One region of the Micromonospora sp. NPDC005215 genome, then DNA from elsewhere that is predicted to be linked to it. Evidence: predicted binding sites of a transcription regulator. Region 1 holds the regulator's gene; each other region holds the start of a gene.
What was found. The regulator HrcA, encoded in region 1, represses chaperone genes, less so after heat shock. The targets are predictions, from matches to a motif close to GGTTNGCACNCTCNNNNNGAGNGTGCNAACC.
Positions count from the first base shown of each region.

Region 2: a site for HrcA is predicted at 7,927-7,957, ahead of groES (co-chaperone GroES). Genes of this name have one in related genera too.
Region 3: a site for HrcA is predicted at 4,224-4,254, ahead of groL (chaperonin GroEL). Genes of this name have one in related genera too.

Region 1 covers NZ_JBEXHQ010000026.1:29,859-40,437, reverse strand. The annotation lists gene hemW (radical SAM family heme chaperone HemW) at 1-979, shown strand, start outside; gene ABZU25_RS20050 (DUF4870 domain-containing protein) at 1,079-1,702, opposite strand; gene hrcA (heat-inducible transcriptional repressor HrcA) at 1,869-2,891, shown strand; gene dnaJ (molecular chaperone DnaJ) at 2,967-4,112, shown strand; gene ABZU25_RS20035 (16S rRNA (uracil(1498)-N(3))-methyltransferase) at 4,114-4,848, shown strand; gene ABZU25_RS20030 (flavin reductase) at 4,982-5,227, opposite strand; gene ABZU25_RS20025 (hypothetical protein) at 5,227-5,520, opposite strand; gene ABZU25_RS20020 (DUF5753 domain-containing protein) at 5,879-6,625, shown strand; gene ABZU25_RS20015 (DUF397 domain-containing protein) at 6,613-6,807, shown strand; gene ppk2 (polyphosphate kinase 2) at 7,072-7,983, opposite strand; gene ABZU25_RS20005 (SDR family oxidoreductase) at 8,057-8,818, opposite strand; gene ABZU25_RS20000 (histidine triad nucleotide-binding protein) at 8,918-9,277, shown strand; gene ABZU25_RS19995 (serine hydrolase domain-containing protein) at 9,366-10,579, shown strand, end outside.
Region 2 covers NZ_JBEXHQ010000046.1:2,133-12,711, reverse strand. The annotation lists gene tsaD (tRNA (adenosine(37)-N6)-threonylcarbamoyltransferase complex transferase subunit TsaD) at 1-1, shown strand, start outside; gene ABZU25_RS27180 (hypothetical protein) at 16-270, shown strand; gene ABZU25_RS27175 (DUF4142 domain-containing protein) at 294-1,034, opposite strand; gene ABZU25_RS27170 (DUF1707 domain-containing protein) at 1,160-1,456, opposite strand; gene ABZU25_RS27165 (ROK family protein) at 1,476-2,657, opposite strand; gene ABZU25_RS27160 (ABC transporter permease) at 2,680-3,942, opposite strand; gene ABZU25_RS27155 (ATP-binding cassette domain-containing protein) at 3,939-4,757, opposite strand; gene ABZU25_RS27150 (substrate-binding domain-containing protein) at 4,871-5,965, opposite strand; gene ybaK (Cys-tRNA(Pro) deacylase) at 6,146-6,625, opposite strand; gene ABZU25_RS27140 (methyltransferase domain-containing protein) at 6,636-7,832, opposite strand; gene groES (co-chaperone GroES) at 8,091-8,405, shown strand; gene groL (chaperonin GroEL) at 8,476-10,113, shown strand; gene ABZU25_RS27125 (molybdopterin-dependent oxidoreductase) at 10,240-10,579, shown strand, end outside.
Region 3 covers NZ_JBEXHQ010000002.1:100,976-111,554, reverse strand. The annotation lists gene ABZU25_RS02620 (S8 family serine peptidase) at 1-1,044, shown strand, start outside; gene ABZU25_RS02615 (GNAT family N-acetyltransferase) at 1,085-2,023, shown strand; gene ABZU25_RS02610 (hypothetical protein) at 2,102-2,350, shown strand; gene groL (chaperonin GroEL) at 2,407-4,029, opposite strand; gene ABZU25_RS02600 (hypothetical protein) at 4,302-5,468, opposite strand; gene ABZU25_RS02595 (cold-shock protein) at 5,564-5,767, opposite strand; gene ABZU25_RS02590 (GNAT family N-acetyltransferase) at 6,163-6,693, shown strand; gene paaN (phenylacetic acid degradation protein PaaN) at 6,770-8,443, opposite strand; gene ABZU25_RS02580 (GNAT family N-acetyltransferase) at 8,594-9,613, opposite strand; gene thrC (threonine synthase) at 9,930-10,579, opposite strand, start outside.

The sequences.
Region 1 (10,579 bases):
CAGCCCGCCGCCCCGGGTCGACACCGTCTTCGTCGGCGGCGGCACACCCACCCTGCTCCCCGCCGACGACCTGGCCCGCATCCTCGACGGCATCGACAGCACCTGGGGGCTGGCCGCCGACGCCGAGGTGACCACCGAGGCCAACCCGGAGTCGGTCACCCCGGAATCGTTGAAGCTGCTGCGGGCCGCCGGCTACACCCGGATCTCGCTGGGCATGCAGTCCGCCTCGCCGGGGGTGCTGGCGATCCTGGACCGCAAACACAGCGCCGGCCGGGCCACCGCCGCCGCCTCGGAGGCACGCGACGCCGGATTCGAGCACGTCAACCTGGACCTGATCTACGGGACACCGGGGGAGCGGCCCGAAGACTTCGCCGCCTCGCTGGAGCAGGTCGTGGCCGCCGGGGTGGACCACGTCAGCGCGTACGCCCTGATCGTGGAGGACGGCACCCGGCTCGCCGCGCGGATGCGGCGCGGCGAACTGGCGTACCCCAGTGACGACGTGGCCGCGGACCGCTACCTGGCCGCGGAGGCCGCCCTCGACGCGGCCGGGCTCTCCTGGTACGAGGTCTCCAACTGGGCCCGCACCGAGGACGCCCGGTGCCGGCACAACCTGCTCTACTGGACCGGTGCGGACTGGTGGGGGCTGGGGCCGGGGGCGCACAGCCACGTCGGCGGGGTGCGCTGGTGGAACGTCAAACACCCCTCGGCGTACGCCCAGCGGTTGGCGGCGGGCGCGTCTCCCGGCCTGGCCCGGGAGGTGCTCACTGTCGACGAGGCGCACATGGAGGACGTGATGCTCCGGTTGCGGCTGGCCAGCGGCCTGCCGCTCGCGGTGCTCGACGCCACCGGACGGGCGGGCGCCGAGCGGGCACTGGCCGGCGGCCTGCTGGCCGCCGACGAGTACGCGGCCGGCCGGGCGGTGCTCACCCTGCGCGGGCGGCTGCTCGCCGACGCTGTCGTGCGCGACCTGCTGCCCTGAGCGGGACACGCGACCTGCTGCCCTGAGCGGGACACGCGACCTGTTGCCCTGAGCAGGACAGTGGTGCAGGGGCCGGCCGGGGGAGCGGCCGACCCGCTGTCACTTGATGAAGTTGGCCGACATCGGGTAGCGGTAGGGCCTGCCCTCGTTGGCCTTCATGCCCGCGATGATCCCAAACAGGATCTGGATCACCACGACCGCGATGCTGGGTAGGAAGAGCAGGCACCAGCTCACGAAGAGCAGCACGAACGCGATGATCGACCAGAGGATCTGGAAGTTCAGGGCGGCCAGGGCGTGCGCCCGGACGGTCGGCGACTGGTTGCCGCGGGCCAGGTAGGCGATGAGCGGGGCGACGAAGCCCAGCGGGCCGAAGCTGATCAGCGCGCCGAGGGCTCCGCCGAAGTGGGCGACAAGCGCCCAGGTCTTGTCCTCGTTGTTGGCGTAGCCGCCGCCGGGGCCACCGTAGGCGCCGCCGGTCGGATACCCGCCAGCGGGATAGCCACCGGGCGGCGGATAGCCCCCCGCCGGGGGGTAGCCGCCTGACGGCGGTTGGTCACCGGTGGGCGGCGGATAGCCACCGGGCGGGGGATAGCCGCCCGGGCCAGGCGCCCCGGACAGTGGTGCGGTGGGTGGCTCGGCCGACGGGTACGAGCTGGGAGAGGTCGGCTCCGGCGGGTAGTTGCCGGGGTCACCCGCGCCCGGAGGGCGAGGAGGTTCAGTCATGGGTGTCACGGTAGGGGTCGGTGGCAACGCCGCACCAGTGGGCGGTCGTTGATCATCGCGCCGGCGGGTACGCCGACGTAGACTGGCACTCGTTACAGTCGAGTGCCAGGACGGCTCGGCCGGGCCCACGGCACCGGCGGCCGACGTGCGACAGGAGGTGCGGATGATGGGTCTCGACGACCGGAAGCTCGCCGTGCTCCGCGCGATCGTCGAGGACTACGTCTCCACCCAGGAGCCGGTCGGCAGCAGGGCGCTCGTCGAGCGGCACCAGCTCGGGGTCTCCCCGGCCACGGTCCGCAACGACATGGCCGTGCTGGAGGAGGAGGGCTACATCCGGCAGCCGCACACCAGTGCCGGCCGGGTGCCCACCGACCGCGGCTACCGGCTCTTCGTCGACCGGTTGTCCCGGGTCAAGCCGCTCAGCCCGGCCGAACGTCGGGCCATCGAGCGCTTCCTGGTCGGCGCTGTCGACCTCGACGACGTGGTGCACCGCACGGTGCGGCTGCTCGCCCAGCTGACCCGGCAGGTGGCCGTCGTGCAGTACCCGAGCCTGGCCCGCTCCTCGGTTCGGCACCTGGAGTTGGTGCCGATCTCCACCACCCGGCTGATGCTCGTCATGATCGCTGACACCGGGCGGGTCGAGCAGCGGCTGGTGGAGCTGCCCGGTCCGGTGCCGGCGGACGACGTCTTCGACCTGCGCCGGCTGGTAAACGAGAAGCTCGCCGGCGCGCGGCTGTCCGAGACGCCGCCGTTGGTGCAGGCGCTGGTCGAGGAGGTGCCGTCCGAGCTGCGTCCGGCGATGACCACGCTCGCCACTGTGCTCCTGGAGACGCTTGTCGAGCGGCACGAGGAACGCATCGCGCTGGCCGGCACCGCGAACCTCACCCGGGGCGGCCTGCTCGACTTCCAGGGTTCGCTGCGTCCGATCCTGGAGGCTCTGGAAGAGGAGGTCGTGCTCCTCAAGCTCATCGGCGAGACCGAGCCGAGCACGACCCGGGTGCTGATCGGCGACGAGAACGAGTTCGACAACCTGCGGGCCGCCTCGGTGGTCAGCACCGGGTACGGCCCAGGCGCCACGATCGTCGGCGGCCTGGGAGTGCTGGGACCCACCCGGATGGACTACCCCGGCACCATCGCCACGGTGCGCGCCGTGGCACGCTACGTGGGCGAGTTGCTGGCCCAGAACTGACCAGTCAGGGCCGACGGCCGGCTGTTTGCCGCCGGATCGGCGCAACGCGAGACGAACATGAGGACACGGAACGCAGTGGCCAGGGACTACTACGGCATCCTCGGTGTGAGCCGGGAAGCCTCCGATGACGAGATCAAGCGCGCCTACCGCAAGCTGGCGCGCCAGTTCCACCCGGACGTCAATCCGGACCCGGAGGCTCAGGAGAAGTTCAAGGACATCAACGCCGCGTACGAGGTCCTCTCGGACGACCGGAAGCGGCAGATCGTCGACCTGGGTGGCGACCCGCTCGCCCCCGGCGGCGGTGGCGCCGGCGGCCCGGGTGGCCCCGGTGGTGCCGGCCCGTTCGTCGGTTTCCAGGACATCATGGACGCGTTCTTCGGTGGCGCGGCCGGTGGGGCGCGCGGCCCCCGTCCACGGACCCGCCCGGGTGCCGACGCGATCCTGCGACTCGAACTGGACCTGCACGAGACGGCGTTCGGCGTCGAGGCCCCGATCACCGTCGACACCGCCGTGCTCTGCACCACCTGCTCCGGCGCCGGCACGGCCGCCGGCACCCACCTGGCGACCTGTGAGGCGTGCGGCGGCCGTGGTGAGGTGCAGTCGGTGCAGCGCACCTTCCTCGGCCAGGTGGTCTCCGCCCGGCCGTGCACCGTGTGCCAGGGCTACGGCACCACCATCCCGCACCCCTGCCCCACCTGCGCCGGCGACGGCCGGGTGCGCACCCGCCGTTCGCTGACCGTCAAGATCCCGGCCGGCGTCGAGGACGGCATGCGGATTCGGCTGGCCCAGCAGGGCGAGGTGGGCCCTGGTGGCGGCACCGCCGGCGACCTCTACGTGGAGATCCACGAGCGGCCACACGACGTCTACTCCCGCAAGGGCGACGACCTGCACTGCCGCGTCACAGTGCCGATGACCGCCGCGGCGCTCGGCACCCGCCTGACCATCAAGACCCTGGACAGCGAGGAGACGGTCGACGTCAAGGCCGGCACCCAGCCGGCCAGCACGCTGCGACTGCGCGCCCGGGGCGTGCCGCACCTGCGCGGCACCGGCCGAGGCGACCTCTACGTGCACCTGGACGTGCGGACCCCGACCAAACTCGACCCGGACCAGGAAAAGATGCTGCGCGACTTCGCCAAGACCCGCGGCGAGGAGGTCGCCGAGTTATCCAAGCAGGGCGGCTTCTTCTCTCGGATGCGCGACGCGTTCAACGGGCACGCCTGAGGTGTCCGCGCCGCTGTTCCTGGTCGAGGCGCTGCCCACCGGTGACGCGTTGACCCTGGACGGCCCGGAGGGGCACCACGCCGCCACCGTGCAACGGCTGCGGGTCGGTGAGGAGCTGCTGCTCGCCGACGGTCGGGGCGGCACGGCCGCCGCCGTGGTCACCGCCGTCGGCCGGGGCAGCCTGGAGGTCACCATCACCTCCCGGGGGTACGCGGACGCGCCGGTCCCCCGGCTGGTGACTGTGCAGGGCATTGCCAAGGGCGACCGCGGTGAGCTGGCCGTGCAGGCGATGACCGAGGTCGGGGTGGACGAGATCGTGCCCTGGGCGGCGTCCCGCTCGGTCACCCAGTGGCGTGGCGACCGGGGCGTACGGGCCCGGGAAAAGTGGGTGGCCACCGCTCGGGAGGCCGCCAAGCAGGCCCGCCGGCCGTGGTTGCCAGTGGTGGCCGGCGCGCCGGACGAGTCCACCGCCACCGTCGCCCGCCGGATCGCCGGCGCTGCCGCCGGGTTCGTGCTGCACGAGGAGGCCGAGGAGCGGCTCACCACCGCCGAGCTGCCGTCCGCCGGTGAGATCGTCCTGGTCGTCGGCCCGGAGGGTGGCATCGCCCCGGCCGAGCTGACGGCCTTCCGGGAGGCGGGCGGGCGAGTCGTCCGGCTCGGCCCGGCCGTGCTGCGCACCTCGACCGCCGGAGTGGCGGCGCTCAGCGTGCTCGCCACCCGCCTCAACCGCTGGTGACCTGACCGGTCCGTTCGCCGGTTCGGCCAGGGGCGAGGGGGGAGGGAATACTGGCACCTGTTTCTCCTCCGGCCCTCGCGCATGGGTGCGTTGTTGCAGCGCTGCCGGACGCCGGGGCGGACGGTTGAGAGGGCTACCGGCGTTCAGCCCAGCCAACGAAACGTGGCGTCAGGTCCGGCAGCGTGACGCCCGGGTTGAGCTTCGTTAGGTCGGCCGTCGCCTCCTCCTGAACCTTCGCCATGTGCACCAGCAGGCCCGGTCGATCCTCGCGGAACTCGCCGAGGAGGCGCAGCTTCGCGGCCGAGCAGGGCCAGAGAATGCCGCAGTTAGGGCAACGCCACGACGGGCGTAACGGCTTGTGCTCGGGCTCGCCGCGCATCAGCCGACCCGCAGCGGTTTGCGGGCGACCGGACGGCGGGCGGTCGTCCGGGCGGGCTGGGGCGGCGGGTCCTGCCAGACCAGGCCGGCGGTCATGACGAACAGGGAACGACGCGCGACGGCGTCCCCGCGCGCCCCCAACTCGTACGCGTCAATCCACAGCCACCCGTCGTAGGTCGGCCAGTCCAACGGCCGGATCACGCGGACGAGGATCGGGCGCATGAACTGCACGCTCGCGGTGCGGGTCAGGCGCAAGACGTCACCCGTCTTGACCTTCCGGAGGGGTCCCGTCATGCGACCGCCGCCCAGCGGCGATCAGGGGCGCGGTTGCTGCGGCTGAGCGGCCAGGTCGGAACGACGGTCCCCGGCGGCCACGGGACCGGCGGTGGCGTCGCCGGTTGGGTCTGCGGGTCGGGCTTCGGTTCGGGTGACGTGTCCGGCACGGTGCTCCCCCTGATCGTCACTATGGGAAGAGGCCGCCCCCGTGAGTGCTTGCCCGCCAGGGGCGGCCCCAGTACGAACGCGTCCGCCGGGTCTCGGGATCCCCTACCGGTCGCGCCGTCTACAGAGCACCTTGCCCATTGAAGCTGGACGGCTACACCACGTAGCTATACGTTCTATAGACGTTGAAGACGTTCGCTCGGAGGTGGGTATGAACCAGGCGCTGCGAGCGGCGTTGGCCGACACAGGTGAGACCGTCGAGAGTCTTGCCGAGCAGGTGGGCGTAGACCCGAAGACGGTGGCGCGCTGGGTCAACCCTGGCCGAATCCCACACCCGCGCCACCGTGCAGCCGCAGCTGCTGCGCTCGGCCGTGAGGCTGAGGACATTTGGCCGGACGTCTTGAAGCGGAGGGAACCGGCATGGCTACGCCCGTGGGTGGAGACCGAGCTTCAGGCGTCCGCCCTACGCGCCTTTCAGGTGGCGGTCATTCCCGGCTTGTTGCAAACCCCCGATTACGCCTCGGCGGTGCTTTCCAGTGGGGTGCTCGACCCGGACGAGGTCGCGGACTACGTCCAGACCCGGCTACGCAGGCAAACGGCGGTGCTCGACCGACGCAAGCCCCCGCTCTTCGTCGCGGTGATTGATGAATTCGCTCTTCGTCGGGGCGACCCCGAGATCATGAATCCGCAGCTAGACCACCTGTTGAAGATGGCTCAGCGGCCGAACGTGCTTCTACACGTTCTGCCGTTGGACGCGGGTCTTCACGCCGGACAGGCAGGGCCGTTCGTCATCGCCACAACCGAAGACGGCGATGTCGCGTACCTCGACGACCAGGCTGCGGGACGGCTGACCAACGACACCGCCGCCCTTTGGGCCACCTGGGATACGCTGCGCTCGGTGGCCCTCCCACGCCGCCAAACCATCGACTACCTAGAGGCAAGGTCATGGCTGATCTGACCGGCGCCCTGTGGCGCAAGAGCACCCGTAGTAGCTCCAACGGCGGCGACTGCGTCGAGGTTGCCGACAACCTTCGGGGCGTCGTCGCGGTGCGCGACTCGAAGGACCCATCGGGTTCGACGCTGGCCTTCCCTCCGGCCGCGTGGGTCGCGTTCGTCGGCCAGGTGGCCGAGCGGTCGTAACCGCCGCCAGACGCAGGCCAGCGCCCGTCCCCTGGTGGGAGCGGGCGCGCCGCTTGGGGCAGGCGTGCGCTGTTCGACGCAGAGCCAGGGTGGCCTGAGTGCGCACCCAGCACACGGAGAAGCGACTGTACGTTCGCTCGGCCGGCGGCCGCGGGCCGTAAGCCTCGGGCACTCCGTGCTGCGCACCTCCACCGCCGGGGTGGCCGCCCTCAGCGTTCTCGTCATCCGCCTCGGCCGCTGGTGATCCGCCGGCCACCGGCACGGTCAGGGCCTTGGAAACACCGGCACCACCTCCTCCTCCGGCCCCAGATCCAGCCCTGCCGGTCCGATGATTTGTGGGTCCGGGGCGCCGACCACCTCGTGGTCCTTGCCGGCGTAGTCGAAGCGGTGCAGCACGTGCCGCATCGCCTCGATGCGGGCCCGCTTCTTGTCGTTGCTCTTCACGACCGTCCACGGCGCGTCGGCCGTGTCGGTCCAGAAGAACATCGCCTCCTTGGCCTCGGTGTACTCGTCCCACCGGTCGAGTGAGGCGATGTCCATCGGGGACAGCTTCCACTGCCGGACCGGGTCCACCTGGCGGATCGCGAACCGGGTCCGCTGCTCGTTGCGCGACACCGAAAACCAGAACTTGACCAACCGGATGCCCGAACGCACCAGCATCCGCTCCAGCTCCGGGGCCTGCCGCAGGAACTCCAGATACTCCTTGCGGGAACAGAAGCCCATCACCCGCTCGACGCCGGCCCGGTTGTACCACGACCGATCGAACAGCACCGTCTCGCCGGCCGTCGGCAGGTGTGCCAGCCATCGCTGGAAGTACCACTGGCCAGCTTCCCGCTCGTCCGGCTTGGCCAGCGCCACCACGGACGCGCCGCGCGGGTTGAGGTGCTCCATGAACCGCTTGATGGTGCCGCCCTTACCGGCCGCGTCCCGACCCTCGAAGAGGATCACCAGGCGCTCACCGGACTCCTTGATCCAGTCCTGGAGCTTGAGCAGCTCGATCTGGAGCAGTCGCTTGTCGCGGTCGTACTCGTCGCGGTCCATCCGCTCGTCGTACGGGTAGTCCTCCCGCCAGGTCTGCACGGGGGTGCCGTCCGGGCGCAGCAGGACAGGGTCGTCGTCGTGGCCATCGGCCACCTGGTAGTCGGCGGTGAGGTCCAGCAGCGCGGTGTCGGCCATGTCGGTGAGACTTACCCGCCTTCGTGCCGTCAGCCACCCCCCTGGCCAAGTGATGTGTGCGGCTGTTCCCCCGTCAGCTACGCAGGTAGGAGGCGCCGTTGAGGTCCATGATCGTGCCGGAGGCCCACTGGGCCTGCGGCGAGGCGAGCCAGTGCACGGCGGCGGCGATCTCCTCCGGCTGACCCACCCGGTCGAACGGGCTCTGCGCCCGGATCGCCGCGCCCTCCTCACCGCGCAGGTACTCGGTGACCATGTCGGTCGCCACGAAGCCCGGCGCGACAGTGGCGACCGCGATGCCGTACGGCGCGAGCGCCACGGCGAGGGACTGGCCCAGCGCGTTCAGCCCCGCCTTGCTGGCTCCGTACGCCGGCTGGTGCGGCTCGCCCCGGAACGCGCCCCGCGACGAGACGTTGATGATCCGACCGCCGCGCTCCCGCATGTGCTGGGCGGCACACCAGGTGGCGTTGCCGGCCCCGGTCAGATTGGTGTCCAGCACCTGCCGCCAGCGCTGCTGCCACTGCTCGTAGGAGGCGCCGAAGATCGGGTGCGGATCGTTGCGGTCGCCGTACGTCCCGGCGTTGTTGACAAGCACGTCCAGCCCACCGAGCAGTTCGGCGGCCCGGTCGACCATGGCCCGGACCGCGTCCGGATCGGTGAGGTCGGCCCGGACCACCACATGCCCCGTTCCGGGTAGCTGGGCGCGCAACTCCTCGGCCGCGTCGGCGGAGTCCCGGTGGTGGATCGCCACTCGGTCGCCGCCGAGCGCGAACGCCGTCGCCACCGCCCGGCCGATTCCGCGCGAGGCTCCGGTCACGAGTACCGCTCGATCCGTCATGGCGGCCATCCTGCCCCAGCCGTCACCTTCCCTGCGCACAGGCCGGCGGCGCATGCTGCGCCGGAGCGCCCCCGGCCCGTTAGTCCTTACACTGCCCCGATGGGATCCGACTGCCTGTTCTGCCGCATCGTCGCCGGGGAGATCCCGGCCACCGTGGTCCGGGAGACCGACACCACGCTCGCCTTTCGTGACATCGACCCGAAGGCGCCGGTGCACGTCCTGGTCATTCCGAAGGAGCACTACGCCGACGTCGCCGCGCTCGCCCAGGGTGACCCGGCGCTGGCCGCCGACGTGCTGGCGACGTCCGCCGCGGTGGCCGAGGACGAGGGCCTGCTCGGCGACGGTTTCCGGTTGATGTTCAACACCGGCGTGTACGGCGGGCAGGAAGTGTTCCACGCGCACGCCCACCTGCTCGGTGGCGCGCCGCTCGGCCCGATGCTCACCCGGAACCTGGCGTGAGCGAGCGGACCAGCGGGCTCAGCGTGGCGGCCGGTGCGCGGCGACGTGGAGTGGTGGCGTGAACGCGGGTTCGGGGTCCGACGCCGGGATGGACGAGCGCCTGGGCCGGCTGGTCCGCAGGGTGCAGGCCGACGCTCGGGTGCCGGCGGTGTCGGCGGCGCTGCACCGGGCCGACCGACCGCTCTGGAGCTGCACCGTCGGCGCGACCGGCACCGACAGCCCGTTGGGGTCGGGCACCCAGTTCCGGATCGGCTCGGTCACCAAGACCTTCACCGCGGTGCTGGTCCTGCAGTGCCGCGACGACGGGCTGCTGGACCTGGACGACCCGGTGGGCCGGCACCTGGACCTCCCCGCGCACGGCGAGCTGACCGTCCGCCGGTTGTTGTCGCACACCGCTGGCCTGCAACGCGAGCCGTTCGGTGACGTCTGGGACAGCCTGCGTGCGCCGGACGCCGACCAGTTGGTGGCCGAGCTGGACCGGGCCGAGCGGGTGCTGCCGACGGCCCGGCGGTTCCACTACTCCAATCTCGGCCTGGCCGTACTCGGTCAACTTGTCGCCCGGCTGCGCGGTGCGGGTTGGGCGCAGTCGCTCACCGATCGGATCCTGACACCGCTGGGGCTGACCGACACCAGCGTGGCCCCGCTACCGACGGCGGCCACCGGGTTCCTGGTCGACGCGTACTCCGACGAGGCACACCCGGAGCCGCCCACCGACTTCGGCGCGGTCGGCCCGGCCGCCCAGCTCTGGAGCACCGCGACCGACATGGCCCGCTGGGCCGCGTTCCTCGCCGACCCGGCCGCACTGGACCCGGCCGGCGCGGTCCTCGCCCCCACCACGCTGGACGAGATGCGCTGGCCGCTGACCACCACCGACGAGACCCTCTGGGGCGCGGGCTTCGGGCTCGGCCTGATCCTCATCCCGCAGGGGGAACGGGTGGTGCACGTGGGGCACGACGGGGCGATGCCCGGTTTCCTCGCCGCCGTCTACGGCCGGCGGGGAGGCGACGGCACGGCCGGCGCGATGGGTGCCGCCGTGCTCGGCTCCTCCGGAACGGCGACCGAGGTGCTCGACCTGCCGCACCGGCTGCTCGCGGCGGCGGTCGAGCACGACCCAGCCGAGATCGAGCCGTGGCGGCCCGGGTCGCCAGCTCCGGCGGCCCTGCGGGGAGTGCTCGGCCGCTGGTGGGGCGAGGGCTTCGAGTACGTCTTCTCCTGGCACGACGGCGCTCTGCGGGCCTGCGGGGCCGGCGACCCAGCCGGACGTCCACCGGCGATCTTCACCGCACTGCCGGACCAGCCGGA
Region 2 (10,579 bases), on a different contig from region 1:
ACGGGAGCGGCGGACATGATCGTACGGATGTGGGAGGCACGCGCCGAGGCGTACGGCGTCGCCGACCTGATCACCTGGGTGTGCGACACCGCCCTGCCCGAGTTGGAGCACGACCCGCTGTACGTCTCCAGCGAGGTCTTCTCCTCCACCGACCACCGCGTGGTGGTCATCTCCAAGTGGCGCAGCAACCCGCGCCCGTTGCCCGATCCGCCCGCCCTGCTGGTGGCCCGCGCTCCGCACTCCTGGGACTTCACCCAGGTCGACCGCTGACGCGAGCCACCAGCGAGCGATGGTCAGCTGCGGCGCAGCATCCGGTACGTCGCGATTCCGCCGGTGCCCAGCGCGGCGAGGAAGACCAGCCAGACGACGGTGCTGCTGACCCCGACCTGGGGGCCGGAGTTCGCAGCGGCGGCAGCCAACAGGCCGTCTTGACCGGGCGCGGGCAGCGCGGCCGGCGGCAGCTCCGGCCAGCGGACCAGCCCGGTGCTCTCCAACATCTGCATGTGGTGCATGACGAAGCCGTTGGCGTCGTCGCAGAGCTTGCGGACGGTGGCGTCCCGCGTGCTGGCGCGGACCGCGCCGATCACCGGGAAGATCTTGCCGTGGGCGACCCGGAGCCGGGTGACGAAGATCTGGTCGAACCGGGCGCCGGACGCCTTCTGCATCTCGGCCAGCCAGCCCTTCTGCTCGGCCGTCGGCTCGCTGGGGATGCTCGCGCCCAACTTGTTGGCCGCGTCCACAGTGAGCTGGTCGAGCCGCTGGTGCTCGCTGGCGATGCCGGCGCCGATCTCCCGGACCTTGGCCGACTGACCCTTCTCGGCGGCCATCTGGCCGGCTGGCATTTCCCACAGCCCGGCCAACCGGACCCCGTTGAGCAGCGTCATGTCGGCGGCGTTGAGCTGCTGACCGCCGGCTGGCGCGGCGATGGCCACGCCGGGCAGTACACCGACCGCCGCGACGATCGCGATGAGCAGCATCGCCGCTCGGTGGGTCCGGTTGCCCAGTCGGCGGTGGGCGGATCTGAGCGGTGCCATGTCTGTGGGGCCTCCTCGGTCCGGACCGAAACGCGTCTGGACCGGGCAGCCACATCCTGCCGGCTGCCCGTCCGACCACTGGTACGGACTGATCACGTGATCAGTTCATCGGAGGGCGACGCGGATCAGCGGGTGACGCTGAGGAAGCCGCCGAGCAGCAGCAGAGTGAGCGCGGCGGCGGCGAAGAGCATCAGCAGCTCCCGACGCCCGTGCCCGGCGGGGTCGCTGTCGGCGGTCGGGTCGGGCAGGGCCGGCAGGTCGCGGGTCAGGGCGGCCAGGTCACCGAGGGTGCGTGCCGTCCACACCGCACCGGCCCGATCGGAGAACTCGTCGAGGGTCAGCCGACCCGCCGCGGTGTGCCGGTGCAGCTCGGCGACCATCCGGTTGCGGTCGTCGTCGGAAGCGCGCAGCTCGACATCCACGCTGGACAGCGTACGCGGATCAGCCGACGTCGAGGGGGTCGGCGAGAAGTCGTTCGAAGGCCAACTCGGCGGCCCCGATCAGGGGGGCGTCCTCGCCCAACTTCGGCGTACGCAACCGGACGTGCTCCAGGCAGGCGGCGAGCGCGTTGGAGTTGAGCCGGCTGCGGACCTGGGCCGCCGACGCGAGGTAGAGGTCGCGCATGGTGCCGCCGAAGATGACCATTTCCGGGTTGAAGACGTTCACCAGGTTGGCCAGCCCGAAGCCGAGCCAGTCACCGGCCTGGCGGACCGCGGTCTGGGCGCGGGCGTCACCGCGGTCGGCGGCGTCGAAGACGGCCAGTAACGCGTCGGGACCTCGGGCGTCGGAGCGTCCGGCAGCGCGGAGCAGACCGTGCTCGCCGATCTCGGTCTCCCAGCAACCCCGGGAGCCGCACTCACAGGGCCTGCCGTCGAGGACCACCTTCATGTGGCCGACCTCGCCGCCGTACCCACCGTGGCCGGTCAGCCGGCGGCCACCGGCGATGATGCCGGCGCCCACGCCGACGTCACCGTAGAGGTAGAGGACGTTGTCGCAGCCGGCCGCCACCCCCCGCGCGTGCTCGGCGAACGCCGCGACGTCCGCCACGTTGCCCACCGTGACCGGCACCTCCACGCCCAGTTCGGCGGCGAGGGCCGCGCCGATCGGCTCGTCCACCCAGCCGGTGGTCGGGCCGAGCCGCACCAGGCCGTCGTCCCGGCGGACCATGCCACAGACCGCGACGCCGGCACCGACGCAGATCGCGTCGGGCGGCACCGTCTGCTGCATCTCCTTGAGCGCGCCGGCCAGCAGCGGCGCGGCCTCCGCGGCCAGCAGGCCGCGCGGTCGGTCCAGGTCCCGGCGGTCCAGGACGGCGCCACCCAGCCCGATCCGGGCCGCGCGCAACCGGTCCACCTCCACGGAGTACGCGTACGCGTACACCCGGGCCGACTCGGGCCGGACGACCAGTGACGGTCGGCCGGCCCGGCCGGTTTCCTTGGGCGCTCCCTCGCTGACCAGCCCCACTGCGGACAGGTCGGCGGTGAGCGCGCCGATGGTGCTGCGGTTGAGGCCCAGTGTGGTGGTCAGTTCGGCGCGCGTCGTCGCCCCGTGGACGTGTACGTGTCGCAGCAGGGCCCCGAGGTTCTGCCGCCGGACGTCGTCCTGGCTCGGTCCTGGGCGCATCGTGGTGCTACCTCCCGCGCGGTCAGCGGGTGCCGGTGGCTGCCGCGCGGCGGCGGGAGAGAGCGTCGACGCTGGCGGCGAGGAGCAGTACGACGCCGGTTACCACGTACTTGACTCCCGCGCTGTAACCCATCAGGCCCATTCCATTTTCGATGACCGCGACCACCGCGCCACCAAGCACGGCGTCGAGGACGCGGCCCTTGCCGCCGAAGAGGCTGGTGCCTCCGATCACCGCGGCGCCGACCGCGTAGAGCAGTACGTTACTTCCTCCGGTGTTCGGGTCGACGGAGTTGGCCCGGCTGGCCGCCACGATGCCGCCGATGGCGGCCATGGACGAGCAGATCACGAAGACCGAGATCCGGATCCGGTCGACGTCGATGCCGGCCCGGCGGGCCGCTTCCCGGTTGCCGCCAACGGCGTAGATGTGCCGGCCGTAGCTGGTGCGTTGGAGCACGAAGGTCCAGATGATCAGCAGGACCGCGATGACCGGCACCACGATCGGCACACCCTTGAGCGAGACGATCAGCACGTTGCGGCTGCGCTCCAGGTTGAGGACGTACACCGCGGTGCCGAGGATGACGGCGAGCCCGCCGATCCGCAGCGCCACCACCGCGATCGGGTCGGTGATCAGCCCACGGGCCACCCGGTTGCGGTAGCGCAGCAGTTGCACCGCCGCGTAGCCGACGACAGCGAGGGCGGTCAGCGCCCAGCCCAGCGTGGGGGCGAGGTTGCGGTTGGCGATGGCGACCAGCACCTCGTCACGGACGGAGATGTTGGTGCCCTCCTGCACGAGCAGCAGCACGATGCCCTGGAAGGCGAGGAAGCCGGCGAGGGTGACCACGAAGGACGGAATGCCGATCTTCGCGACCAGCAGGCCCAGGGTGGTGCCGATGAACACACCGGTGGCGACCGCGGCGAGCACGGCGACCCACCAGGGGTAGCCGAGCACGGTGACCACATTGGCCAGCACCGCCGCGCAGACGCCGCTGGCGAAGCCGGCGGAGAGGTCGATCTCGCCGAGCAGCAGCACGAAGACCAGGCCCATCGCGATCAGCGTGACCGCCGCGCCCTGGGTGAAGAGGTTGGCGAAGTTGCCGGCCGACAGGAACGACGACGGTCGCATGATCGCGAAGACGGTGCAGAGCACGAGCAGGCCGAGTACGGCCGGTAGCGCGCCGACGTCGCCACCGCGTACCCGACTCAGGTAGTTGCGGACGTGGCCTCCGACGGTCGGCGGGGGTGTGACGGCCGCGGGGCCGTCCTTCCGCACGGCGGTGGTGGTCATCGGACGCCTCCTGAGATCGAGTCGGCCGGCTGCGGGCCGTCGCCGTTGCTGCCCGGATCGGCGGCGAGGCCGAGCCCGCCCGAGCGCCCGGCGGTGATCAGCTCGACCACCTGGGCGTGGGTGATGTCGGTGGTCTTCACCTGGGCGACCATCTGGCCGAGGTACAGCGCGGCGATCCGGTCGGAGACGGCGAAGACGTCGTTCATGTTGTGCGAGATGAGCACCACGGCCAGGCCGTTGTCGGCGAGGCGGCGGACCAGTTCGAGCACCTGAGCGGTCTGTGCCACGCCGAGCGCGGCGGTCGGCTCGTCCAGGATGACCAGCTTGCTGTTCCAGAGCACCGCCTTGGCGATGGCCACGGTCTGGCGCTGGCCGCCGGAGAGGCTGGAGACGTGCTGGCGCAGTGAGGTGACGGTGCGGATGGAGAGCCCCGCCAGGGTTTCGGCGGCGAGCTGTTCCATGCTCGGCTCGTCCAGGACGATGCCGCTGCGCCTCTCCCGGCCGAGGAACATGTTCTGGACGATGTCCAGGTTGTCGCAGAGCGCGAGGTCCTGGTAGACGACCTCGATGCCGAGCGCGGCGGCGTCGCGGGGGCTGCCGATGTGCGCCGGTTCCCCGTTGAACAGGAACTCTCCGGCGTCGGTGGGGTGGATGCCGCTGATGCACTTCACCAGGGTCGACTTGCCGGCGCCGTTGTCGCCGACCAGTGCGGTCACTTCGCCGGGGTGGACGGTCAGGGCGACGTCGCGGAGCACCTGGACGGGACCGAAGCTCTTGTCGATCCCGCGGAGTTCCAGCAGGGGGGTCGGGGACACGGGGTCTCCTTCTTAAGGGAGGGTCGGGGCCGTCCGGCGGGCGCCGCCCGGCACGGGAGGGGTGCTCCCGTGCCGGGCGGCGATTGTCGTCCCGGCGGGTACTGCGGCGTCGGTCAGCTGATACCGGCGTCGGCGCAGGACTTGGCGTACGTCCCGGTGCAGAGCGCTTCCTTTGTCACGTAGCCGTCGGCGATGACGTCCTTGACGTTGTCCTTGTAGATCGCCTTCGGGGTGAGCAGCACCGACGGGACGTCGCGGCCACCCTCCGGGTCCTTCACCGTCTGGCCGGTGTCCTTCTTCTCGCCCTTGGCCAGCGCGATGGCCAGGTCGGAGGCAGCCTTGGCCTCTTCCCGGACCGCCTTGTAGACGGTCATGCACTGGTCACCGGCGAGGATGTTCTGCAGGCCCTCGACGCTGGCGTCCTGCCCGGTCACCGGCACCTTGCCGTTGAGCTTGTTCTTCTTGAGGATCGAGATGGCGGCGTTGCCGAGACTGTCGTTGGCCGCCAGCACGCCGTCGATCTTGCCCTTGGTCGCGGTGAGCTGCTGCTCGAAGATGGTCGCGGCGGTGGGGCCGTCCCAGGCCGGTACGGCGTCGTCCGGGCCCTTTGTGTATTCCTTGGAGTCGAACTTCGGCTTGAGCACCGAGTCGTAGCCGGCCTTGAACAGGGTGGCGTTGTTGTCGGTGGGGGAGCCGTTGAGGTACGACACGACCGGGTTCTTGGCGCCCTGGTCGGTCAGGCACTTGACCAGACCCTCGCCCTGGAGCTTCCCGACGTTCTCGTTGTCGAAGCTGACGTAGTACTGGGCGGAGCCGCCCAGGGTGAGTCGGTCGTAGTCGATGGTGGCGACGCCCTGCGACTTGGCCTTGTCGAGCACGGCCTTGCCGGTGCCGGAGTCCAGGTTGACGATCATCAGAGCGGTGACGCCGCTGGTGATCATCTGGTCGGCGATGGTCTGGAAGGCGGTCTTGTCGTTCTGGGCGTTCTGAATGTCGTACTGGACGCCGGCGGCCTTGAATGACTCTTCCAGGAACCGACGGTCTGCGGTCTCCCAGCGGGGGGAGGACTTGCTGTCCGGAAGGATCACGCCGATCTTGGGAGTCTTGGCCGAGCCAGCCTTGTCGTCGCCGGAGTCATCGCTGCAGGCGGTCAATCCACCGGTCGCGAGCAGGCCCACGGCGGCGATGGTGAGGATCCCCTTACGCATGTGCAGGGTCCTTTCGGGGGTGGGGGAGGTGTTGTTTTTGTTGTGTCCGGCAACGTATTTCGCGTCACGCCGCCTCCACAAGACCGCGCAGGTGCCAAGTTTGTTGGGGGCGATAACAATTCAGCAACGCGACTGTTACTCCACGGGTATCCCACGGTGGAGTCGACGTAACGAGAGTCGTCAGCGGGTTTGCAACGGGGCGGTGCGGGCGTCGGTCAGCGCCACCAGATCCGCCGCTGCCAGTTCGAGTTGCAGACCGCGCCGACCAGCCGAGACGTAGATCGTCGGGAGGTCCAGCGCGGATTCGTCAAGCACTGTGGGCAACCGCCGACGCTGCCCGAGCGGGCTGATCCCACCCCGCACGTACCCGGTGGCCCGCTCGGCGACCGAGCGGTCGGCCAGCGCCGCCCGCTTCCCACCGACCGCCGCCGCGAGCGCCTTGAGATCCAGCTCGCCGGTGACCGGAACGACCGCCACCGTGAGCGCGCCGTCGACCTCGGTCACCAACGACTTGAAGACGCGCTCCGGTGGCACGCCCAGCGCCACCGCCACCAGCGCGCCGTAGTTCGGGGCGTCCGGGGCCACCCGGTAGGGGTGGGTGCGATGCGCGACACCGCGCTTGACCAACAGTGCCATTGCCGGAGTGCCCTGTCCCGCCACACCGACGACGCTAGTCGACCGGCCGGCCGATCAGCACCGTCGGTGCTCCACCGACCCGGGTGAGCACCAGGCTCGCCGCGGCGTCGCCGGCCAGCCGCAGGTCCCGCCGGAGCTGCTCCGGGGTGAGCGCGGAACCCCGCTTGAGGATCTCGACCCGGCCCACCCGGCGGTCCCGCAGCAGCGCCCGCAGGCGCTTGAGCGAGAACGGCAGCACGTCGGTGATCTCCAGGCAGCGCGCGTACGGGGTGCGGATCGGCCGGTCGGCGTAGAGGTAGGCGATGCTCGGGTCGCCGAGGGTGGCGTCCAGCTCGCCGGCCAGTTCGGCGACGAGGTGCGCGCGGACCACCGCCGGGTCCGGGTCGTACAGGTAGCGCCGGGGCGGCCCGACCGACGCCTCGTCGGCACCCGAGCCGGTGAGCTGGTGGCGGTGGGTCTCGGCGCCCCGCTGGCGGTAGAGCGTGGCGCGGCGGGGCACGTCAGCCAACTCGCCACACCAGAGCGCGGCCTCGACCAGGTCGCCGTCCACGCCGACCCACTCCGCCTCCGCGCCGGCCGGAATGAGCGCGTGGTCGAGCCCTGGCGCCACCTTCACCACGGTGCGCGGCACCCGCTCGGCCAGCCCGGTGACGAAATCCCACGGAGGCGAGTAGGCGCGCGGGTCGAAGATCCGTCGTCCGGTGCCGCTGGCGCGGCGGGCCGGATCGCAGAAGACCCCGTCGACGCGGGAGACGTCGAACGCTGTGGCATCGCCGCACTCGACAGTGAACAGGTCGGCCAGTCCGGCCGCCGCGGCGTTGGCGGCGGCCATCGCGGCGGTCACCGGGTCGGCCTCCACCCCGTACACCCGGATGCCGGCGCGGGCGGCGGCCAGCGCGTCCGCGCCGAGGCCGCAGCCGAGGTCGGCCAGGGTGCGGACGCCGGCCGCGTACAGCCGGGCGGCCCGACGATCGGCGACCACCCGGCGGGTGGCCTGCTCCAGGCCAGGGCGGGTGAGGAACATCCCAGCGGCGGCCGGGCCGAACTTGCCGACCGCCCGGTGACGCAGCTCGGCCTGGGTGAGAGCCGCCGCGGCCAGCGTCGGCGGCACCCCGCCCGCCCGCAGCGCCGACGCCGCGGCCAGCGGATCACCGCCGGCCAGCCCGGCCGCCGCCGTGAGCGCGGCCGACCCCTCGGGGGTACGCAGCGCCGCCAGCTGATCGAGATCCACCCGGTCATTGTCCGGGTGGACCCGAAATCCGGGCTGGCGGGGCGCGACTCGCTGGCACTCTCCTTGACGGAGTGCTAGCCACGGAATAACCTGCGATTAGCACTCTCACCCTGAGGGTGCCAGCTTCCGGGTCTCGCGACCCGGGTGCGCACGCCAGGCGGACCGGCACCCGCGACGACGGCCCCGCCCGGTGGCATGAGGCAGATTGACGCTGGTTGGCCTCGCCGACCAGCAACGAAACCAGTACCCCAGGAGGGTATGCCCGTGACTACCGCTACCAAGGTTGCGATCAAGCCGCTCGAGGACCGCATCGTGGTCCAGGCGAACGAGGCTGAGACCACCACGGCGTCGGGCATCGTGATCCCCGACACCGCCAAGGAGAAGCCGCAGGAGGGCACTGTCCTCGCTGTGGGCCCGGGGCGCGTCGACGACAACGGCAACCGGGTTCCGGTTGACGTTCAGGTCGGCGACACCGTCCTTTACTCGAAGTACGGCGGCACCGAGGTCAAGTACGCCGGCGAGGAGTACCTGGTGCTCTCCGCCCGCGACGTCCTCGCGGTCATCGAGAAGTAAGCAACCGATCAGTGACATTGCCCCGGTCCGGCTCGCCGGGCCGGGGCAATGGCGCTTCGAAGGGACATACATGGCGAAGATCCTGAGCTTCTCGGACGACGCCCGGCACCAGCTGGAGCACGGTGTCAACGCCCTCGCGGACGTGGTCAAGGTCACCCTCGGCCCGCGCGGGCGCAACGTCGTCCTGGACAAGAAATTCGGTGCGCCGACGATCACCAACGATGGTGTGACCATCGCCAAGGAGATCGAGCTCACCAACCCGTACGAGAACCTTGGCGCGCAGCTGGTCAAGGAGGTGGCGACGAAGACCAACGACGTCGCCGGTGACGGCACCACCACCGCGACAGTGCTCGCCCAGGCGATGGTTCGCGAGGGCCTGCGCAACGTGACCGCCGGCACCAACCCGGCCGGCCTCAAGCGGGGCATCGACGCGGCGGCCACCAAGGTCTCCGAGGCGCTGCTCGGCCGTGCCGCAGAGGTCACCAGCAAGGAGTCGATCGCGAACGTGGCGACGATCTCCGCGCAGGACGCCACGATCGGCGACCTGATCGCCGAGGCGATGGAGCGGGTCGGCCGCGACGGTGTCATCACCGTCGAGGAAGGCTCCATGCTCACCACCGAGCTGGACGTGACCGAGGGTCTCCAGTTCGACAAGGGCTTCATCTCGCCGAACTTCGTCACCGACCTGGAGAGCCAGGAGTCCGTCCTTGAGGACGCGTACATCCTGGTCACCACCCAGAAGATCTCGGCGATCGAGGAGCTGCTGCCGCTGCTGGAGAAGGTCCTGCAGAACAGCAAGCCCCTGCTGATCATCGCCGAGGACGTGGACGGCCAGGCGCTCTCCACCCTGGTGGTCAACTCGCTGCGCAAGACCCTCAAGGTCTGCGCGGTCAAGGCCCCCGGCTTCGGTGACCGGCGCAAGGCGATGCTCCAGGACATCGCGATCTCCACGGGCGCCGAGCTGGTCGCCCCGGAGCTGGGCTACAAGATCGACCAGGTCGGCCTGGAGGTGCTCGGCACCGCTCGGCGCATCGTGGTCGACAAGGAGAACACCACGATCGTCGACGGCGGCGGCCAGAAGGCCGACGTCGCCGACCGGGTGGCCCAGATCCGCAAGGAGATCGAGGCCTCCGACTCCGACTGGGACCGGGAGAAGCTGGCCGAGCGGCTGGCGAAGCTCTCCGGTGGCATCGCCGTCATCAAGGCCGGCGCGGCGACCGAGGTCGAGATGAAGGAGCGCAAGCACCGCATCGAGGACGCCATCGCGGCGACCAAGGCTGCGGTCGAGGAGGGCACCGTGCCCGGCGGCGGCGCCGCCCTGGTGCAGATCCGTTCGGTGCTCGACGACGACCTGGGCTTCACCGGTGACGAGAAGATCGGTGTCTCGGTCGTGCGCAAGGCGCTCGTCGAGCCGCTGCGCTGGATCGCCCAGAACGCCGGTCACGACGGCTACGTCGTGACGCAGAAGGTCGCCGACCTCAAGTGGGGCAACGGCCTCGACGCCGCCAAGGGCGAGTACGTCGACCTGGTCAAGGCCGGCATCATCGACCCGGTGAAGGTGACCCGCAACGCGGTCACCAACGCCGCCTCGATCGCCGGTCTGCTGCTCACCACGGAGAGCCTCGTGGTGGAGAAGCCGGAGCAGGCCGAGCCGGCCGGCGCCGGTGGCGGCCACGGTCACGGCCACCAGCACGGCCCGGGCTTCTGACCCGCTAGCGACACCCGTTGCGGGGCGCACCGTCGTACGACGGTGCGCCCCGGTTCGTCTGCTCAGGTCATTACCGAACGCTGACGTTGTTGGCTACCGGGCAGGATGATCGCGCACACTGGGCCGATGAGCACCACGTCCCGGCGGTACGCCGCGCTGGCCGGAGTGACCGCCGCCGCCGTCGCGATCGGAATCGCCGAACCGGTGGCAGTGTTGACCGGCCCCCGGTCGGCGCCTTTGGTCGCGGTCGGCGGGGTGGTCGTCGACGCCGTTCCCGAGTCGCTGAAGCAGTTCGCCATCGACCTCTTCGGCACCGCCGACAAGATCGCACTGCTTGTCGGCACGGGCCTGCTGCTCGGAGCGTTCGCCGCGCTGTTCGGCATGCTGGCGGTCCGCCGGCTGGCACTCGGCCTTGCCGGCATCGCCGCGTTCGGGGCCATCGGCGTGGCCGCCGCCCTGACCCGCC
Region 3 (10,579 bases), on a different contig from region 1:
GAGGTGGCCCGGGTGCTGGTCAGCCAACGCCTGCGACCGCTGCCGGCCCCGGCGGGGCAGAACCGGGGCACCGCGCCCAGGCCCACCGGCCCGGAGTGGAACATCCGCCAGATCGGCGCCGACCGGGTGTGGTCCCAGCTCGGGGTGACCGGCACCGGCATCGTGGTCGGCAGCTCGGACTCGGGCGTGGACGGCACCCATCCGGCGCTGCGAGGCGGGTTCCGCGGCGGGGACGACTCCTGGTACGACCCGTGGGACGGCACCCGGAGCCCGACCGACCAGGGCGGGCACGGCACCCACACGGTGGGCAGCGCGGTCGGGCGGGACGGCATCGGGGTGGCACCGGACGCGCAGTGGGTGGGCTGCGTCAACCTGGACCGCAACCTCGGCAGCCCCGCGCACTACCTGGACTGTCTCCAGTTCATGCTGGCGCCCTTCCCGGCCGGCGGCGACCCGTTCACCGACGGTCGTCCGGAGCGCGCCCCGCAGGTGCTCACCAACTCGTGGGGCTGCCCGCCGATCGAGGGCTGCGACCAGGGTGTGCTGCGGCCGGCCACCGCCGCGCTCGACGCCGCCGGGATCTTCGTGGTCGTCGCCGCCGGCAACACCGGGCCGTGGTGCGCGTCGATCGACGACCCGCCGGCGCCGTACGCGGACGTGTTGACAGTGGGCGCGGTGGACGCGCAACGCCGGGTCGCGGAGTTCTCCTCGCGCGGGCCGGTGTCGGGTGGCACGGGTAAGCCGGACGTCCTGGCCCCGGGCGTGGGTGTGGTGTCGGCGATGCCGGGCGGCACGTACGCGGCGTTGGACGGCACCTCGATGGCGACCCCGCAGGTGGCGGGGGTGGTCGCGCTGATGTGGTCGGCGAACCCGGCGCTGGTCGGCGACGTGGACCGTACCCGGCAGATCCTGCGGGACACCGCGACGGCGGCGACGCCCACCTACCGCTCGGACAACCCGGCGGACGCCTGCGGCGACCCGTCCAACGTCACCGGCTCGGGCCAGGTCGACGCCTACGCCGCCGTCGAAGCCGCCCGGCGGTGAGGTGCGCGCAGGAGCACCCGGTGATCTAGGGTCGGCGACCATGGACGTCGAGATCACCGTCACCGAACTGACCCCCGAGCTGGCCCCCACCGTGGCGCGGCTGTGCGAGCAGGCTCTCGACCTGCCCGAGGACGCCGCCGAGGCGACCCCCATCGTGGATGTTCTCTGGCCCCGGGCCGCCGCCGCCGACCGGCCGGTGGTGGGGCTGGGCGCGTACCGGGGTGCGGACCTGGTCGGGGTGCTGCTCTGCTCGGTGTCGTCGACCGAGCCGGGCATCGGGCACGTGGACCTGGTCGCGGTCCTTCCGGATCACCGCCGCCGGGGCGTCGGCCGGGCACTGCTGCGCCGGGCCGAGCGGGTGCTGGCCGAGCGCGGGGTGACCGAGGTGCTGCTGGCTGGGAACCCGCCGTACTACGCGTGGCCGGGCATCGACGTCCGCTACACCCCGGCGGTCTGCGCCGCCCTCGCGCTCGGCTACCAGCAGGATCGGACCGCCTGGAACATGACAGCGGACCTGTCGTACGACGGTTCGCCGGCACTGCGGTCCACCGAGGCGGCCGAGCGGCGGCTGACCGGTCAGGGGGTGACCGTACGCCGGGCGGAGCCGGCGGACCTGCCCGCGTTGACCGCGTTCGCCCGGTCCACCTTCGGTGGCACCTGGGACGGTGAGCTGGCCGGGTCGGTGGGTCGTGACGGCGCCGGTTGTCACCTGGCGGAGCGGGACGGCGAGGTGCTCGGCTTCGCCGCGTACGGGTCGTCCCGGCCGAGTTGGTTCGGGCCGATGGGCACCGCGCCGGCCGCCGAGGGGTCGGGCATCGGTGGCGTCCTGTTGCGGCGCTGCCTGCGGGACCAGCAGGTGGCGGGACTGACCCGGGCGGAGATCGGCTGGGTGGGGCCGGTGCCGTTCTATTCCGGCAGCGCGGGTGCCCGGATCGAGCGGGTCTTCTTCCTGTACCGGCGAACCCTGCCATTGGCGTAACCAGGGCAAAAAGGGCATTGATTCATTCGCCCGCGTCGGCCATCGACGCCCCCTACCGTTTTGGTAGAGGAGGCAGCCATGACCACGGATGACGACCAGACCGAGGACGGCCCGCCGATCACCTGGAAACCAGTCGGCGAACTCCCCGGCCAACTGCCGTTCGACCGGCTCGACTACGGCGACGCCGAGCAACTGGCCGAGATGACCACCGACGACGACTCGGCGGTCGTCGAGGAGCCACGGGAGATGGTGGACGCGCCGATCCAACTGCTTCCGCCGTACAGCCGGGCGCAGAAGCGGCGCAACCAGCGCCCACTGCCGACCTGACGACGAACGGGGCGGACCGCGTCAGCGGCCCGCCCCGTTCGGTGTCGGAACTGGACTCAGAAGTCCATGTCCCCGCCACCCGGGCCAGCCGGGGCAGCCGAGTTCTTCTCCGGCTTGTCCGCGACAACGGCCTCGGTGGTGAGGAACAGCGCCGCGATGGAAGCGGCGTTCTGCAGCGCCGAGCGCGTCACCTTGGCCGGGTCGATGATGCCCGCGGCCAGCAGGTCGACGTACTCGCCGTTGGCGGCGTTGAGGCCGTGACCCGCTTCGAGGTTACGGACCTTCTCCACCACGACGCCGCCCTCAAGGCCGGCGTTGACGGCGATCTGCCGCAGCGGGGCGTCCAGCGCCACCTTGACGATGTTCGCACCGGTCGCCTCGTCGCCGACCAGGTCGAGCTTGTCGAAGGCGGTCTTGCCGGCCTGCACCAGCGCGACGCCACCACCCGGGACGATGCCCTCCTCGACGGCGGCCTTCGCGTTGCGAACGGCGTCCTCGATGCGGTGCTTGCGCTCCTTGAGCTCGACCTCGGTGGCCGCGCCGACCTTGATGACCGCAACGCCGCCGGCCAGCTTGGCCAGCCGCTCCTGCAGCTTCTCCCGGTCGTAGTCGGAGTCGCTCTTTTCGATCTCGGCCCGGATCTGGTTGACCCGGCCCTGGATCTGCTCGGCGTCACCGGCACCGTCGACGATGGTGGTCTCGTCCTTGGTCACCACGACCTTGCGGGCGCGGCCCAGCATGTCGAGGCTGGCGGCGTCGAGCTTGAGGCCGACCTCCTCGCTGATGACCTGGCCACCGGCGAGGATGGCGATGTCGGTCAGCATGGCCTTGCGGCGGTCACCGAAGCCCGGCGCCTTGACGGCGACCGACTTGAAGGTGCCACGGACCTTGTTGACCACCAGGGTGGCGAGAGCCTCGCCCTCCAGGTCCTCGGCGATGATCAGCAGCGACTTGCCCGACTGCATGACCTTCTCCAGGATCGGGAGCAGGTCCTTCACCGACGAGATCTTGCTGTTGGCGATCAGGATGTACGGGTCGTCGAAGACGGCCTCCATACGCTCCGGGTCGGTCATGAAGTAGGCCGAGATGTAGCCCTTGTCGAAGCGCATACCCTCGGTGAGCTCCAGCTCCAGCCCGAAGGTGTTGCTCTCCTCGACGGTGATGACGCCTTCCTTGCCGACCTTGTCCATCGCCTCGGCGATGATCTCGCCGACGGTGCTGTCGCCAGCGGAGATGGAGGCGGTGGAGGCGATCTGCTCCTTGGTCTCGACGTCCTTGGCGAGCTTGGACAGCTCCTCCGAGACGCTCGCGACAGCAGCCTCGATGCCCCGCTTCAGGGCCATCGGGTTGGCGCCAGCGGCCACGTTGCGCAGGCCCTCGCGAACCAGGGCCTGGGCCAGGACGGTCGCCGTCGTCGTGCCGTCACCGGCAACGTCGTCGGTCTTCTTGGCGACCTCCTTGACCAGCTCAGCGCCGATCTTCTCGTACGGGTCCTCGAGCTCGATTTCCTTGGCGATGCTCACACCATCGTTGGTGATGGTGGGGGCACCCCACTTCTTCTCGAGCACGACGTTGCGGCCCTTGGGGCCGAGCGTCACCTTTACGGCGTCGGCGAGCTGGTTCATGCCCCGCTCGAGGCCGCGGCGCGCCTCTTCGTCGAACGCGATCATCTTGGCCATACGGTGTTGTCCTCCTGGACACTCACGGGCCACCCGAGATGTGTGCCTCGGATAGACCGCTTGGTGTGCGCACCTTGGGACGTCGCCACCTGGCGACGACGACGTCCTACGGTCGGGCCGGATAGCCCGCGACGACCGGCCATGTGCCGCCCCGGCGTCTCCACGCCGGTGCAACCTGGCCCCACCGTCCCGACCGCTGGCACTCACGGTATGCGAGTGCCAATGACTTGTTTAGCACTCTCCCCTGCCGAGTGCAAGCACGATGGGGCGGCTCAGCCGAGTTCCGCCGCCAGTCCGGCGGTGTTCACCGGCGCCTCATGAGCGCGCTGCTCGGCGTACGTGACCAGCAGACCGATCAACTGGGCCAGGTGGGCCGGTAGCGCCAGCACGGCGGTGACCCCGATCACCGCCACCGCCCCGACAGCGGTGCCCGGCGACGTGAGGGGATCCGTGCCGAACGCGGCGATGCCCGCCCCCTCCAGGCCACCGGAGATCACGTTGACGATGATGACCGCCAGGGCCACCAGGGCCACCCGACCGAGCAGGAGGCCGAGCCGGTCGTGGAACATCCGGAACGATCGACCGATCGGGTTGTGGCGCTCGAAGAGATAGACCGGGCCGGCCATGCTCAGCGCGAACGTCAGGTAGATGCCCGGCAGCACGCAGCAACAGAAGCCGATGCCGGCGATCACGCTGATCAACAGGGTCCAGCCCCAGAGCCCGAGTGCCCGCCGGAGGCCGTAGCGCAGCGCGGAATCCAGGCTGCCCGGCTGACCGGACGCCTGCTGCGTGATCACCCAACTGCCGGCGGCCCACCCGACGGCCTGCACCAGGCCGACCAACAGACTGCCGCCGATCGCCACCACGAGAAGACCCGCCAGATCGGTGGCGAAGGTGTCCGGCAGCGCGGGAGTCGGTTCAGCCCCGATCTGGACGTCCCACTTCGCCGTCGGGTCGACACCCAGGGAGATCACCGAGAGTACGGCCGCCGGCAACACCTGGGTGAGCAGCATGATGGGCACGAGCTGGCGCCAACCCCGGCGCAGCGCTCCCCCGCACCTGTTGAACCAGCCGGCCAGACCGGCACCGCGTGGAGTGACAAGGCGGTCGTTCGGGTCGAACCCGTAGCCCGGCGGGTACCAGCCAACCGGCGGCCCCGGATACCACGGCTGCGCACCGTAGGGACCCGACCCGGGTGGGTAGCCGCCGGTGGGCGGGAACGTCCAACCCGGCGGCGGGCCCCAGCCACCCTGCGCCGGATCCCAACCGCCCTGCGCCGGATCCCAGCCGGGCGGCGGGCCAGCCGGAGGTACGCCCGGCCGCAACTCGGATGGCGTGTCCCCTGCCGCGCCGGAACTGCCGTACGGCACTGTCGGATCGGACGGACCCGGCTCCCCCGGCCCAGAGGGTGGGGTGGGCGGGGGCGGCTGGTCAGTCATGAACGCTCCTCAGCATCGGCTGGAACGGCCATGATCTTCCCGGTTGTGCGCCCGTGTCGCAGCCCCGACGCGCGGGGCCGCTCAAGGAGGAAAGCTCAGGCGATGACGCGTACGTGCTCGGCCTGCGGGCCCTTCTGACCCTGGGCGATCTCGAACTCCACCCGCTGACCGTCGTCCAGCGCCTTGTAGCCGTCCATCTCGATCGCGGAGAAGTGGACGAAAACGTCCTGACCGCCGTCGACGGCGATGAAGCCATAGCCCTTTTCGGAGTTGAACCACTTCACGGTGCCCTGTGCCACTGTGCACTTCCCTCACTATGCGCGGTGTTGCCTGACCTGGCGCACGGCACGGCCGGACGCCCACCGACCACCACCTCAGCGATCGATGGCGACCATTGAGAAAGGTGACCGAAATCGCACGCTACACGAGGAGTGAGCGCCGCGCACGGCCACAAATCGGGCGCATTGCGAGACTGGTCCGACTCCGCCAGTCGGTCGGCTTTTCGATAGGCCGGATCCATGTCGGTGATTGCACGGTGCAACTCCCGGCCGCCGGGCCGCCGGGCCGTCCCGGGCCACAAGATCACCGGCCGCCGGGCCGCCGGGCGGTCCCGGGCCACAGGGTCACCGGCCGCCGGGCCGCCGCTGGCGGGCACGGCCGTACCGGCAACCGACCCTGTGGTAGGCATGCGGGCATGACCACCGAGACGGGCGCGACCGCCCTACGGCAGGCGGAGATCCGCCGGGTTCGGCCGGAGGACGCCGCCCGGATGCGGGCACTGCGTCTGGAGATGCTCGCCGACGCGCCGTTGGCCTTCCTGGAGACCCTGGCGGACGCGGCGGCCCGGCCGCACACCGAGTTCGCCGCCCGGGTCGCGTACACCTCGGCCGGCCCCGGCAACGCGCAGTTCATCGCCGACCCGGGTGGCCGGCTCGTCGGACACGCCGGTGGCACGGTCTCCCCGAACGAACCCGGGCTCACCGTGATCTACGCGGTCTACATCACGCCGGCGTGGCGGGGGCGCGGACTTCTCGGTGAGCTGATCGACGGGGTGGCCGCGTGGTCACGCGCCTGCGGCCGACCGGAGCTGCTGCTGGAGGTGGTGGTCGGCAACGACCGCGCCTACCGCGCCTACCAGCGGCTGGGCTTCACCGACACCGGCGTACGCGTCCCCCACCCCACCATCCCCGCCCTGAACGAGCTGCAAATGCGCCGCAGAGCGTGAGCCAGGCCCCGGTGATCAAGAGGTTTGCGTCAGCCGGAGGGCTGTTCCTGACGCAAACCTCTTGATCAACAACGGCTCAGGCGTGACGCCGCGACTGGACGATGCGGAAGCGGTTGGCCACGTACGCTCCGTCGGTGAGCGCGGCGTTGGCCGCGGCGTTGGCGCCACTGCCGTGGAAGTCGGAGAACGCCGCCGACTGGTTCACGAAGACTCCGCCGGTGAGGTTGCAGGACAGGTGCACCCCGACCTCGACCGCCACCGCCTCGGTGGCGTCCAGCACCGCCTCGTCGGTCGAGTAGACCCCCGCCGTGAGCGCACCCTTCTCGCCGACCGTGCGGCGCAGCAACTCCAGGCTGTGCGCGGTGGAGTCCGTCGCGATGGCGAACGAGATCGGCCCGAACCACTCCCGGCCGTACGTCTCCGCGTCGTCCGCGGTCAGCTTCACGATCGTCGGGGTACGCACCACCGCGTCGGCGTACGACGGGTGGGTCACGGCCCGCGACTCCAGCACCGGCTCGCCGACCTTGGTGACCTCGGCCAGCCGCTCCAGCACCCCGTCGTTGACGATGGCGCCGGTCAGCTCGACGCCCCGGGCCGGGTCGGCGGTGAGCTTGCCGATCGCAGCCGCGATCCCGCCGGCCACCTCGTCGAAGCTCTGGTGCCCCTGGTCGGTCTCGATGCCACCGGCCGGGATGAGGATGTTCTGCGAGGTGGTGCACATCTGACCGCTGTACAGGGTCAGCGTGAAGCCGAGGTTGCGGCACATGCCGGCGAAGTCGTCGGTGGAGTCGATGACGACAGTGTTCAGACCGGCCTTCTCGGTGTAGACCGACGCCTGCCGGGCGTGCGTCTCCAGCCAGTCGCCGTACTCGGTGGAGCCGGTGAAGTCGACGATCTTCACGGAGCGGTGCAGGGCCAGGTCGCTGGCGAGCTTCTCACCGGGGGCCTCGGCCGCCAACATGATCAGGTTGGGGTCGAACCCGGCCTCGGCCAGCACCTCCCGGGCGTACTTCACGGTGATGGCCAGCGGCAGCACCGCGCGCGGGTGCGGCTTGACGAGCACCGGGTTGCCGGTGACCAGCGAGGCGAACAGCCCCGGGTAGGAGTTCCAGGTCGGGAAGGTGTTGCAGCCGATCACCAGCGCCACCCCACGCGGCACCACGTGGAACGTCTTGGTCATCCGCAGCGGGTCGCCCTTACCGGCGGCCTTCTCCCAGTCGGCCGTGCCCGGGTGCCGGGTCATCTCGGCGTACGCGTACGCCAACGCCTCCAGCGCCCGGTCCAGTGCGTGCGCGCCGCCGGCCTGGAAGGCCATCACGAACGCCTGCCCGGTGGTGAACTGCACCGCGTTGGCCAGCTCGAAGATGTGCTTGTGCAGCCGGTCGAGAATCTCCAGGCAGACCCCCACCCGGGCCTGCGGGCCGGCGTCGCGCCAGGCCGGCAGCGCGGCGGAGGCGGCGTCGATCAGCTCGCCGGGACCGGCATGCGGGTAACGCACCGCCAGCTCCACCCCGAACGGGCTCGCCTCGGTGGCGACCCGTCCACCGGTGCCCGGCTGGTCGAGCGGAAAATCACCACCGAGGTACGCCTCGAAGGCGGTCCTACCGTCGGCGGCGGCGGTCTCGCCGTACACCCGGGGGCTGGGAGATTCGGGATAGGCGGACCAGTAGCCCCGCTCCGTGATCGCGGTCAGCGCACGGTTGAGGGTGTCGGCGTGCCTCTCGTACAGGGGATGCGGGGTCTCCGTCATGCCCGCCATCATGCCTGAGTCACGTCCGCGAGCAGTAGCGCGAATGCCCGACAACGGTGCATGCCTGAGTCACGTCCGCGAGCAGTAGCGCGAATGCCCGACAACGGTGCATGCCTGAGTCACGCCCGCGAGCAGTAGCGCGAATGCCCGTCAGAGCGTGAGCTGCCAGTCGGTCCAGCAGTCCACCGGGCGGAAGCCGAGCTGTTCGTTGATCGCCACCATGTAGCTGTTGCTGGCCGCGTTCCAGGTGTCGATCACGCGGACCGCCGGCTCGTGGGTGAGCAGGTGGTGCAGGTTCTCGGCCTTGGCGATGAGACCGAGCCGGTGCCCACGGTGATCCGGGTCGACGATGGTGATCTGCTGGAACGCGTGCCAGTCGGCGGAGGCGCCCACGTCCAGCAGGGTCCAGGCGACCAGCCGACCGGACGCCTCGTGTCGCATCCCGAGGTGGTAGCACCGCCGGCCTCGGGCGGCCAACGCCCGTTCGTTGCCACGGATGCGCTCGGCGTCCACCTGCTCCGGGTCCCACTGCACGTCGCCCATGGGCGCGTCCAACAGCAGCCGGCCGTCCAGGTAGGCGATGTCCGCCACGTACTCCTGCGGGGTGGCACCCTGCCAGCAGACCGACCGGTAGCCCTCGGCTCGCGGCTGGGCCTCGGCCAGCGCCGCCCGCAGCGCGACCCGGTCGATCGCGTCGACGTCGAGGCGGCGACGCACCTCGGCGAGGGCGGGTTGGGCGCCGGTGGCGGCGGCGAAGGCATCGCCCGCTCCGCTTCGGGCTGGCCCGTCGGGCAGTGCGGAGACGGCCATCGCGACCACTCGCTTGCGGCCGTTCTCGCGCAGCAGGCGGATCCCGTGCTCGTGCAGCGCCCGGCCGACGCCCCGCCGCCGCAGCTCGGGATGCACCGTCAGCTCGGCGGTGGCGTTGTCGGTGTTGTCGAGGTACGGCAGGTCCAGCTGGAGGTAGCCGGCCGGCACCCCGTCGAGCCGCGCCAGCGCCCAGAGCGACTCGGCACCGGGCATCGGCGTGTGGAACAACGCGTCGAAGCGTCGCCGGCAGAAGGGCGGAAGGTCCGGCAGGTCGGCGTCGTTGGCCGCCGCGCCAATCAGGTACGCCTCGTCGACGGCGGCTCGGTCGGCTTCGTCGAACGCGGCGATCGTGATGCTCATGCCGCTGAGCGTGCGCCCCGGGAAAGCGATCGGGCCAGCGAATTATTCGCTGGCCCGATCGAACGTGGTCGGGAGGGACACTCGCACAACGCCTCCGGCGTTGGGTCGCAAGAACTTCAAAAGTCTTCGGCGAAATGCCCTCCCGCACGGAGCATCTTGCGCCGTCCGGTTCCTGCCGTCAAGTCCGCAGCGGCGGGTTTTCCATACTCACAGCGAAACCCCAGTTACGCACCTGATCCACTCGGGTTCCCTGAGAACGGGGTGTCCGGGCTGGGCGGATACCGCGGCTTCCAGGAACCCGAGTGGATCAATCGGGTCAGCCGAGGAGACCGGCGTCGCGGGCGGCGCGCAGCGAGGGCTTGATGTGGTGGGTCGGCCCGACCTGGCCGGCCACCGCGTCGACGGTCTTCAGACCTTCGCCGGTGTTGAACACGACGGTCTCCGCGGTCGGGTCGAGCCGACCGGATTCGACAAGCTTGCGGAGCACCGCCACTGTCACCCCGCCTGCGGTTTCCGCGAAGACACCTGTGGTGCGGGCCAGATCGCGGATGCCGGCGCGGATCTCGTCGTCGTCGGCGTACTCCATCCAGCCGCCGGTGCGGCGGACCGCCTCCAGGGCGTAGAGGCCGGCGGCCGGGTCACCGATGTTGAGCGACTTGGCGATGCCGGTGGGCTTGACCGGGATGATCGTGTCGGTGTCGGCGTGCAGCGCGACGGCGATCGGGTTGCAGCCGGCGGACTGGGCGCCGAAGACCTTCCAACCGCCGGCCGGCGCCTCGACCAGGCCGACCTCCACCAGCTCGGAGAACGCCTTGTCAATCTTGGTGAGCAGTTCACCGCTGGCCATCGGGATGACCACCTGCGCCGGAATGCGCCAGCCGAGCTGCTCGGCCACCTCGTAGCCGAGGGTCTTGGAGCCCTCCGCGTAGTACGGCCGGACGTTCACGTTGACGAACGCGGTGTCCT